DNA from 2 places in the Rossellomorea yichunensis genome. Region 2 is predicted to be linked to the other one. Evidence: riboswitches for the same ligand, from Rfam matches in the RefSeq annotation. Region 2 holds a riboswitch; the other holds the start of a gene.
What was found. Region 2 has a riboswitch for thiamine pyrophosphate ahead of RSX31_RS00410 (ABC transporter substrate-binding protein). Riboswitches for the same ligand answer to the same signal wherever they lie in the genome.
Positions count from the first base shown of each region.

Region 1: it holds a riboswitch for thiamine pyrophosphate, as region 2 does, so the genes downstream of both, tenA (thiaminase II) here and RSX31_RS00410 (ABC transporter substrate-binding protein) in region 2, are expected to answer to the same signal.

Region 1 is NZ_JAVYAD010000002.1:110,875-116,762, forward strand. It holds gene RSX31_RS04970 (ABC transporter ATP-binding protein) at 1-1,317, opposite strand, end outside; gene RSX31_RS04975 (ECF transporter S component) at 1,332-1,910, opposite strand; gene tenA (thiaminase II) at 1,903-2,601, opposite strand; TPP riboswitch at 2,719-2,826, opposite strand; gene RSX31_RS04985 (response regulator transcription factor) at 3,116-3,715, opposite strand; gene RSX31_RS04990 (sensor histidine kinase) at 3,712-4,848, opposite strand; gene RSX31_RS04995 (hypothetical protein) at 5,000-5,197, opposite strand; gene RSX31_RS05000 (cyanophycinase) at 5,359-5,888, opposite strand, start outside.
Region 2 is NZ_JAVYAD010000001.1:77,770-83,657, forward strand. It holds gene RSX31_RS00390 (cation diffusion facilitator family transporter) at 1-65, shown strand, start outside; gene RSX31_RS00395 (Fur-regulated basic protein FbpA) at 157-342, shown strand; gene RSX31_RS00400 (aldo/keto reductase) at 396-1,298, opposite strand; gene RSX31_RS00405 (phosphotransferase enzyme family protein) at 1,385-2,290, shown strand; TPP riboswitch at 2,368-2,478, shown strand; gene RSX31_RS00410 (ABC transporter substrate-binding protein) at 2,641-3,624, shown strand; gene RSX31_RS00415 (thiamine-binding protein) at 3,637-3,930, shown strand; gene RSX31_RS00420 (ABC transporter permease) at 3,927-4,688, shown strand; gene RSX31_RS00425 (ABC transporter ATP-binding protein) at 4,690-5,427, shown strand; gene RSX31_RS00430 (TatD family hydrolase) at 5,420-5,888, shown strand, end outside.

The DNA of each region.
Region 1 (5,888 bases), on a different contig from region 2:
CACCATCAGAATGGTAGATCCTTCTTTTTGATAGTCTTGAAGCATCTCAAGTAACGCAAACGTATTTTGAGAATCCTGGCCAAAGGTCGGTTCGTCCAATAATAGAATATCTTTATTCCTGACAAGTGATGCTGCGACGCTTAACCTCCGCTTTTGCCCCATGGATAAATGATAGGGATGATGATGTTTGTATGGATAAAGCTTGAATCGCTTCAATAGTGCATGCACCTTTTCCTCCACTCTTCCTTCATCCACTCTCATGAGCCGAAAGGTATACGCAACTTCATCAAACACACTGTGTGTCACAAACTGAAACTCGGGATTTTGAAAAACAAACGTACATTCCTCGGGAACATTCTTTCCTTTCACCTGTCTTCCATATAATTCATACGTCCCGGTCGTTTGGATGAATGTCATGAGACTGTGGAGTAATGTTGATTTCCCGGCTCCGTTCTTTCCGGTGATTGCAATCCATTCACCTTTAAAGCTGACGGCATTTTCAAGGTGGATTTTCTCCTCTTTTTGTATATACCCTTTGAAGTTCTCTAGCTTTAGATTCTTTTTTCCAAACGGGGCAACCTTCTCCGGAGGATGGGATGAAAGATAATCTTTCCACGCCTCCGGATACCATACCCCTACCGATTTCAATGTTTCCTTGAAATGTGATAAAATGTGAGCCTTTGGACCATCAGCCACTATCCTTCCATTCACATCGAAAAGAATAATACGATCAATGATCTCCAATACGTGAGTCAACTTATGCTCAACGATAAGTAACGTTTTATCTTTACATGTCGTCTTCACTGTTTCCCATACAGATTTGGTGCTTTCTTCGTCTAACATGGCTGTAGGCTCATCCAGAAATAGTGTTTGGGGATGGAGCGCAAGAGCAGAAGCAATGGCCAATTTTTGCTTCATCCCCCCTGATAGAGAGGAGATTTTTGTATGGGAATCCGTCAGACTTAAATTCACTTTCTCTAACAGATCGTTAATTATCTCTCGCATTTCGTCTCTTGGAATCTGTTTGTTCTCCAAAACAAAGGCAATTTCCTCATCTACATAGGGCATACAAAATTGAGCGTCCGGATCTTGAAAGACATATCCGAAGGATTCAGGACGCTCAATCGAGTCAGCTTTCATCGGCACATCTATCGAATGGGGTATCACACCGGATAAAACCTGGAGGAGTGTGGATTTTCCACAACCAGATGGCCCCAGTAGCAATACCTTTTCCCCGTCTTCTATCGAAAGGCTTATGTCTTTAAACATCAGTTTCTCTGAACCGGAAAATGTAAGGCGCAGATTTTCAATATGCATCGTCCTTCCCTCCTTTACTGATTCAGGGCATCATAATCTTTTTGGTCCGCACGTCTGACCAAACTGGTTACCCCCGTTTTCTCCAAAGCCTTAACAAGATAAAAGGCTCCCATGCCTGCTATCACGATGGATCCTATTAATCTGGCAACAATAAAAAGTGACAAATTCCACAGAACGAGGTCTCCCATGTACCCTTTAAAATAGTCCATCAGAATTGAGCCAATTGCTGAGCCCACAGCTGCTGTACAAATGATGAGGACATCATAACGCTTATAGCGGGTGATAAGAAAAATCAACTCTGCAAACAAACCTTGGATTAAACCGAACAATAGTACCTCGAGACCCCATTCACTTCCCATGAGAAATTCCCCTGAAGAGGCAGCAATCTCTGCCAGAAGTGCGACACCAGGTTTCCGAATGATTAAAAAAGCCACGGTTGCCGCCATGAACCACATGCCATAGATCAGTTGATCAGCATGCAATCCAAATGGCTTTAATAGGTTGTAAACCGGTCCCCATAGCTTATATATAATCCCAAAACCTATGGAGATCACGACCGTTACTAAAATGTCCGTCAGCTTTAATTTAGACATGTATTCTACCTTCCTTACCTAGAGATGCCTGAAACGGCCACTTCTCAAGTGTGTATGCCATTTCCCAAAACTGTAATTCATAAATGCTGCTCAAAATGAAATTCTCTTTCATTCTTTCCTTATCTGTTCCTGTCATCGTTTCTGCCAATACATCCAGTCGCTGGATCTGTTCTTCTACTAGCTCCCCAAACCACTCTCCACCATAAGCTGCGATCCACTCCTGATATATGACCTCCTCAGGTGTACATGATTTCAAGCGTTCACCGATCTCATAATACAACCAGTAGCAGGGGAGTATTGCCGCCAGGATATCTGCGAGCCCCCCATATTGTGCGGAACGATACATATGCGAGGTGTAGGCATAGGCAGTAGGAGCAGGTTTGAACTGCCGTTTTTCTTCTTCCGTAATCCCTAAACGATTTGAGAAATTTTCATGAAGGGAAAGCTCTGCTTCATTCGTTCCTACTGCGTGTGTTGCCATTCTGGATGTAGTATGTAAATCTGTTGCTTTGGCTGCACCGAGTGCCTGCACCTTCGAAAAGTGTGAGAGGTAATAGGCATCCTGCAGAATGTAGTACCTGAAGTTTTCAAGGGGGAGGGTTCCATCCCCGATACCTTTAACGAAAGGATGGTGAAAACTCGCTTCCCAAATTTCCTTCACTTCGTTTCTTAAGTACGCTGTAAATGACATTGTATCTTTCTCCTTTTCCAGACGACCCGAAATGGGCAACAAAAAAAGCCACTTTCATTATGCATACCGCATACAGAAAGTGGCTTGAGATCAGTTTGATAGAATTCGATTCTATGTGACCGTCAAACACCACTTCCCTACGCTGGTCTCAACCAGATCAGGTTCAAAGGGTCTTAAAGTCACACTTTAATCTCAGCCTTTTAGAAGGCACCCCTAGTGGATCGTCCTATGAAATTTTGTATTCGATGTTATCGTACCACGATTCTTTCACTTGTCAACAGCAAAAAGAAAACCTTTCATCATTTTTCCACCTGCCCTTTCCACGCAAAATCAATCATAGCAAAGGATACGCCCTATGAAAAATTAAATGGAATTCATTTAGCGTTAAACTCTTTCAAAGCAAACTTAAGTGATTGCCAGGAATGTATAAAAATACATACGATAGATTACAGTAATACAAAAACTACCATAAAAGCAGGGACGGACCTCCAACATGGAGGTCCGTCCCTGTCCATCATTTAAACCATCCTTTTTCTTTTGATTGCGTGATGGCTTCGATTCGATTTTTAACTTCAAGCTTGTCGAGTATGGTTGAGATGTAGTTTCGGACGGTACCCGTTTTGAGGCTAAGCTCCTCGGCTATCTCCTTCGTGTTTTTCCCGTCAGCAACCAGCTCCAACACTTCTTTTTCACGGTCAGTCAGGGGGTTCTCTTCACTATACACATCGTCCATGAGCTCCGGTGCATAAATACGTTTACCCTCCATTACAAGACGAATCGAGTTCGCCAGTTCTTCACTTGGGCTGTCCTTTAACAAATAACCCTTCACGCCACCTTTTAATGCACGCTGGAAATATCCGGACCTTGCAAAGGTTGTCAGGATAATCACTTTGCAATTTTCGCCTTTTAATTCCTCTGCTGCTTCAAGACCTGTCTTTTTAGGCATTTCAATATCCATGATACAAATATCCGGCTGCAGCTCGTGGACGAGGGCAATGGCTTCCTCTCCATTTCCTGCCTTTCCAACCACTTCCATATCATCCTCTAAACTAAGTAAAGAGCCTAAGGCACCTAATAACATTCGCTGGTCTTCTGCAATAACAATTCGAATCATTCCATTCCCTCCCTGTCTGTTTGCTTGATCACTTTCGGCACTCTCATAATCAAAGTGGTCCCATTCTCGGAATAAACATCTAAGCTCCCATTCACAAATTCTAACCGTTCTCTCATTCCGATTAAGCCGCTGCCTTTAGACTGAGTGTAATCTCCCTCGATTCCCATTCCATCATCCTTCACTATGATGGTCATCTCTTTATCCGATTCTTCGATGATCAGCTCACAGTGTGACGCCTTGCTGTGTTTGACAACATTCGTCACGGCTTCTTTTAGGCACATGCTCAAGATATTTTCCAGAAAGAGTGATGCCTGGGGCAGCATGACCTCATCATCCATCACGAAATCAATTTCCGCTGCCTTTAATAGCTGTTTGATCCTTACGATTTCGTCTTTTAGTCGAATTCCTCTCATTTGAGATACCATTGTCCTTACTTCACTTAAAGCCGTTCGAGCCGTTTGCTGAACATCCTTTAACTCGTTTCGTGCCTGCTCTGGATCTTTGTACACCAATTTTCTGGCCAGATCGCTTTTCAGGCCGATAAGAGAAAGCTTTTGACCCAAAGTATCGTGTAGATCACGGGCAATCCTCTGGCGTTCCTCCTGCTTGACCAAGTCTGAAATACGTTTATTAGCATCTTCCAACTGGTCTTCGAGCTGGACCTGTTTATTTCGGTTATAAATATTAAACGGCAACAGAATGACACTTATCCAAATGATCAGAATAAAAGGAAATTGAGATAAAAATAATTCATCCTGTATAACAAAATTATAATTGATCGATGCCGTCGTTAACACCAAGTGAATGATATATAGGGTTAAAAACGCCACCCGGTTTTTTATATTCCCATTATAGTAGGCAATGTAAAAAGCAAAATAGATAAAATTAAATTGAATGGTCATGGTAATGGATATCGCGATTAAAATCGATGTCCATAAATAAACCGGCCAATCCCTTGAAATAAAAGCAAATCGTAAAGAAATAAAGAACATGATGGTTAAGGAAATCCCTACAACTATTTCAATTGTAGAGGAGGACTGAAAGATAAAATAAAATGGAAGGATGCTGATGATGCTCCATATGTACGGGGAAATTCCGGAACCTTTTTGAATATTGATTAACTTTTTCGGCATTTGCACAATAAAATAACCTCTTTTACTTTCAGTTTTTTAACTATGTAACTTATAGTATGACATAAATTATACCCATTTTCATACAAACGGTATAAGAATTCCCCCGCCCGTTTAGACAAGAAAATCGTATGAAATTCATCATTAACAAATACTAATATTTCCGATTCTGAATCGCCTTTTGCTTCTGCATGATTTCATAGGATTTATGGATAATATCTGTTAAAACATCACCTTTGTAAACTCTTCCAATTTTCGTGTTTTGCTGATAGTATTCAACGATTTCATCCAATTTCTCTGATGTTTCCTTATTGACCCTTACATTAAGTTGCATTCTTCCTTGATCTGACAAGGTTCGCCCTCCTTCCCTATCTATCTGTTAGCAACTGCTAGCACTTTGTTATCACTAGTATAACAGATGCTATCAATCATATATACCGACAAATGACATGAAAAGCTCGTTTCAATACAAAAAAGCCCGAGCGTCAATCCGCCCAGGCTTTCCGTTCAATTTTATTTGGTTTCAATCGAGATTTGTACTGGTTCGATATCCATCTTCACATTGAGATATGAGTAATCATCTTTGTTTCCATCTTTATAACCCCAAAAGCCTTCCGATTGATCTCCTTTTTTGAAAGTCAGTTCAAATCCTTCATCATTAGAAAAACTATAGCTTTTCACTACATCCTGTCCAAAGTTATCAAGAAGGCTATAGCTTAAATAATTTGCAAGTGAAGGATGCGGAGTTAATACTCCTGTATGGGGAGCAGCATTATATTCGTAGTATTCATAGTCTTTTGTTGAAACTTTATGATTACTGATCGCATATTCCTTCGTGTTTAAATTTAATTGATCACCTGAGGTAATCCATGATAAGTATACATTTTTATACGTATGCGATGATTGTGATAGATCTGACTGACTCAAATCTACTACAGAAACGCCGCCTCTACCTTTTACCTCAATGGTTTTCGCTTCGTTATCCACTATCATCGCAGTATCTTCATCGATCCCATACGAGAATTCATTTTCTTCTCCATGCT
Region 2 (5,888 bases):
ATCACTCTACGATTCAAGTTGAGGGAAAAAATGTCACAGAGGGCCATCATCATATTTGTACGTAACAGCTCTCGTATTCTCCTAATATTACCAATGTGTAAGAAGATGTTTAGTTCACTCCGGATTTGGGGTATATCCTCAACTGGAGGGATGAACATGTTACATCAAGAAAATAAATCAGAGAAGCAAAAGACACCTGAATGTAAAAAGGATTTCTATATTCAACAATTATTAAGGATAGGCGTATATAAATATTTCGGTAAGCAGCTTTATGAGCTCTCAATGAATGAACTACAAGATGTCTATCTGGAATATTACGTTGGTGGCGATATAGCGAATTGAAAAAGACGAACCTTTTAGAAAAAGGATCGTCTTTTTTGCTGTAGTAAGGCTAATTACGGCACATCATGTCCCATAGAAGTTTGCAGGATTTCAAACCATTGATCGTGGTTTAAAGAAATGGAAAGAGAGTCGATCGCATGTTGAATGCGTTCTTTTTTACCTGAACCGACGATAGGCATAATGTTTGCCGGGTGATTAAGAAGCCATGCATATAGAACTTCATCAATTCCCTTTGCACCTGTTTCTTCTTGTACCTTTTTCAATGTATGTTGAAGACGAATGGCTTTTTCATCCTCTCCTTTGAAAATCGCCCCGCCTGCGAGTGGAGACCAGGCCATTGGTGCGACACGCTTCTCCTGACAAAGATTTAATGTACCGTCTTCAAAGTTTTCTAAGTTATAGGCAGACAATTCAATTTGGTTTGTGATCAATGGGAATGGCAAATAAGATTGAAGCATATTCCATTGATGATCTTTAAAGTTTGATACTCCGAAATGACGCACCTTACCTTCTTCTTTTAATTGAGTGAAGGCTTCAGCCACTTCTTCCCCATTCATAAATGGATCTGGCCTGTGAATCAATAAAAGATCGATGTAGTCCGTTTTCAGATTCTGCAGGGAGTTTTCAACAGAAGTCAAAATGTGCTTTTTACTCGTGTTGTAATGATGTGTTTTATGTTCCGGACGGTTGTCAGAAGGCAGGACAATACCGCATTTCGTTACAATTTCCATTTTTTCTCGTATGGATGGCTGAAGGTTGAGAGCCTCTCCAAATAAGGCTTCACATGTATACGAGCCATAAATATCTGCGTGATCAAAAGTCGTGATTCCGTTTCCAATATTGTGCTGGATCAAAGAAAGAGTGTCTTCCTTTGATTGATTCCAATCTGCAAGTCTCCACAACCCATGAATGATTCTTGAGAATGATAGGTCTTCCGTCATTTGTATCCTTTGCATCGATGCAACCTCTTTTCATATGGTATGTAGACATTCTTTCATAGTCATACTAAATGTATATTACTATGTTTGGAAAGGAATTAAAAATGATTGAACCTCTTCATGATGTATTGTTGAACTGGAAGGTTCATCCTTCCTCCATAGAGACCGTGGAAAGTCACCCAAATGTATATAAGGTGAAGAGTCGGAAGAAGACATTTTATTTAAAAAAGAGATTGAACTCCTCAGTGGAGAAGCGAATAGAAGAGCTGCTCTTAACTTCTTTTTTACTGGAAAAGGGACTTCCTGTTGAAAGGCCGCTGTTAACTGTCTCACAACACCCATATGTACAACAGCATCAAGCTTTCTACTCCCTGTACCAAGCTCTGGAAGGTCTGCCAGTACAAGTCTATTCCTTAACTTCTCTTGAAGGGGTGGGAACGTATCTTTCCCAACTCCATAGCAGGCTAAAACAATACGTCTGTAAAAACGAGGTAGAAGAATGGAAAGTTGAAACACATTTGAGAGAGTGGATAGGCGGAAAGGGTTCTAAAATGATAGAAAGGTGGGGTGAGGGGTTTCTAGGAAGGCTTAATGAATGGTCTTACTCCTATAGCAAATTACCCCATCAATTCGTACATAGCGATTGTCATCCCCGTAATATCCTCATGAAAGAAGGAAGGGTGACAGGGGTCATAGATTTCGAGAGGATACGGAAAGCACCCCGTATAGCAGATGTCTGTTACTTTCTTGCAGGGACGCTCAAAGACCAGGTCAAGCAAACGGGGGATGAGCAATTTGAACGTATCCATGCCTTTATGGGGGGCTATCAGTCCGAAGGTACTTTAACTCAGGAAGAAAAGGAACTGATGCCATTCTTAGTCATTATCTTTCTTCTTCAATACACCTTTTTTTACAATCAAAAAGGGTATTCACACCTTGTATCTGCATACATCCCATTCATTAACAGGCTGGTAAATTCCAGTGATTATCAACTGGCCTTTCAAATGTAAATCTATTTAAGAGGAAATGCTTGAATATCCACCTTTTCTGTGGCAAAGTAGGGAAGAAGATAACGTTTAATTTCATAGTACAAGTGTAGGGGGACCGGTGTGGCCGGTTGAGATTGTATCCTGACAGATACTGACCCTTTGAACCTGAACTGGCTGATACCAGCGTAGGAAACATTCTCTTAAACATTACATAATCATGTTTAACAATGCGTCCCTCGCTGAAGCTTGGGGCGCTTTTTTTGTTGTTGTGTCCTAATGTTTTAAGGTGTTTTACATTCATTCTCTCTACTATGTGAAGAATAGAGAATAAACGTTACAACTACATACAAGGATTTTTAGGAGGAATCATGATGAAAAAGTGGATGTATATTATCTGTTCTGTCTTTCTTTTAACTGCTTGCGGTGGTGGAGGAAATACATCAGAACAGAAAGAAGGTCTTAAAAAGGTTACGGTTGTGCTGGACTGGACACCGAATACCAATCACACTGGATTATATGTTGCGAAAGAAAAAGGATACTTTAAAGAGCAGGGACTTGATGTGGATATCATCTTACCTGGTGAGGCAGGGGCAGATCAACTAGTTGCCTCGGGTAAAGCTGAGTTCGGAGTTGGATATCAGGAAAGTGTCACACAAGCAAGGGTACAGGACGTACCACTCGTATCTATCGCTGCGGTCATACAGCATAATACATCCGGGTTTGCTTCACCTAAGGATAAGGGTATAACGACTCCTAAGGATTTTGAAGGGAAAAGTTATGGAGGATGGGGATCACCTGTAGAAAAAGCCGTCATGACGTCTATTATGAAACAAGAAAATGCTGATGTAGAGAAAGTGGATTTTGTAAACATGGGGGATACAGATTTCTTTACTGCCGTGAAACGGGATGTTGACTTTGCGTGGATCTACTATGGATGGACAGGGATTGAAGCAGAGCTTCGCGGTGAGGAATTGAATATGATGTACGTAAAGGATTACTCTGAAAAACTGGATTATTACACCCCTGTTTTGACGACGAATGAAAAGATGATTAAAAAAGACCCTGAAACAGTCAAAGCATTTTTATCAGCTTCTTCAAAAGGCTATGGATTTGCAATCGACAATCCGGAAGAGGCCGGTGAGATCCTTTTAGATGCAGCTCCGGACCTTGATAAAGAATTAGTCATGAAGAGTCAGGAGTGGCTGTCTCCTAAATACAAGGATGACGCTGACAAATGGGGAGAGCAAAAGCTGGAGGTTTGGGAAAACTATGCTTCATGGATGTATGATAACGATTTATTAGATAAGGAACTGGACAGTAAAAAAGCATTCACAAACGAATTTTTACCAAAATAAGAGGTGAACAAAATGGGGAACGCACTCGTAAGCATACAAATTATTCCAAAGACGAAAAATGGTGAAGACGTTATACCATACGTGGATGAAGCCATCGCGGTCATTGATAAATCTGGTGTCCGTTATGAAGTCCATCCATTAGAAACAACAATGGAAGGGAATCTATCTGACTTATTTAAGGTGATTGAACAAATGAATGAACGAATGATTGAAATGGGCAGCTCAAACGTCATTTCTCAAATCAAGGTATTATATCAGCCAGCCGGGATTGAAATGGATCAATTAACGGAGAAGTATAAAGGATGAAAGCATGGATATCGAAAGGATGGAGACCCTTCTTGGTCATCATCCTTTTATTCATCATTTGGGAATCCACCATTAGAGTATTTGAGGTGCCGGCATGGCTAATGCCTTCACCTTCAGAAATATGGGCGGAAGGAGTCGCCTCATGGTCCACGTTTACAGGACATCTTGCTTCGACAACCCTCCTTACGATCGGAGGGTTTGTGATTGGATGTACGATAGGAATCGGGACTGCAGTGGGTCTGCACCTTCTGCCTAAGGTAAGAGAAGCGATATATCCACTTATGATTTTGTCTCAAAATATTCCGATCATCGTCCTGGCACCATTACTTGTAATCTGGTTTGGATTTGGACTATTACCGAAAATCATTGTCATTACCCTGATTTGCTTCTTTCCGGTAGCGGTCTCGGCATTGGATGGGTTCCGGCAGACAAATGCAGAGTACATCCTCTATATGAAAATGTCGGGAGCCACAAAAAGTCAAATCTTTCGAAAAGTTGAATGGCCGCATGCACTTCCTTCCATCTTCTCAGGATTGAAAATTTCAGCTACCTATAGTGTGATGGGGGCGGTGATTTCAGAATGGTTAGGTGCCCAGAAAGGAATCGGTGTCTATATGACTCTTGCTTCTTCCTCCTTCAGGACAGACAGGGTATTTGTAGCCATCTTCATGATCATGATGCTCAGCCTCGTTTTCTTTGGGATCATTTTGTTATTAGAGAAAATCATGATTAAGTGGAACCGAAAGGAGGACAGGTAACATGACGACTTTATCCATACAAAATATGTCAAAATACTTTGATGGGGAGCTGATCCTCGATGAGCTTTCCATTCATGTTGAAGAAGGGGAGTTTGTGTCGATCCTTGGTCCTTCCGGAAGCGGGAAGAGCACCCTGTTTCATGTGATCGGTGGATTGTTCACACCAGATTCCGGAGACATTCAATTAGATGGAAAATCGATAAATGGTCAAAGAGGGACCATCAGTTATATGCCGCAAAGTCCTTCCCTCCTGCCATGGAGAACCGTGATTGAGAATGTGATGCTTGGCCAGGAGTTACACGGGAAGAAAGATAGGGACAAAGCGCTCTGCATGATTGAACGGGCGGGCTTGAAGGGGTATGAGAATGCGTATCCTGATGATTTATCCGGAGGGATGAAGCAGCGGGTGGCGTTTATTCGTGCCCTTGTCAGTCCTCAATCATTTTTATGCCTAGATGAGCCCTTTTCTGCCCTGGATGAATTCACACGATTGGACATGCAGAAATGGCTCCTTTCCATTTGGGAAGAAGATTTGAGTTCCGTTCTATTTGTGACTCATAATATCGACGAAGCCCTGTTCCTGTCAGACCGGATCATTGTATTATCGACTCGGCCAGCCAGGGTCCAGAAGGAGTTCAAAGTACCATTTCCCCGCCCCCGCGATAAAGAAATTCTCTTAACGGAGGAGTTTTTGAAATGGAAAACGAGCATTTTTGAGGAGCTTTCTCAATATGTGTAAACCTTCCTTGATTGATGCCCATATTCACTTGGATTTATACGAAGGATACGAGCGTGATAAGATCCTGCAGGAACTTGATCTGTATTCTGTAGAAGCACTCATATCTGTATCGTTCCACCTTCAATCGACCAGGACCAATTTAGATCTCTCAAGAAGAGATGCAAGGGTCAAACCGGCTGCAGGTTTCCATCCGGAGCAGGATCTGCCATCTGATGGAGATGTCGAGGAGCTTCTATCATTGATTGAACTCCATCAACACGAAATAGTGGCGATTGGAGAGGTAGGATTGCCTTATTATAAAATGAAAGAACATCCTGAAGTTGAAGTGGAACCGTATATCGATCTCTTGGAACGGTTTATGATCCAATCAAAAAGGATCAATAAACCGATCATCCTTCATGCCGTGTACGAGCATGCGCCTATCGTTTGTGATCTGTTAGAAAAGCACTCCATAGAGAAAG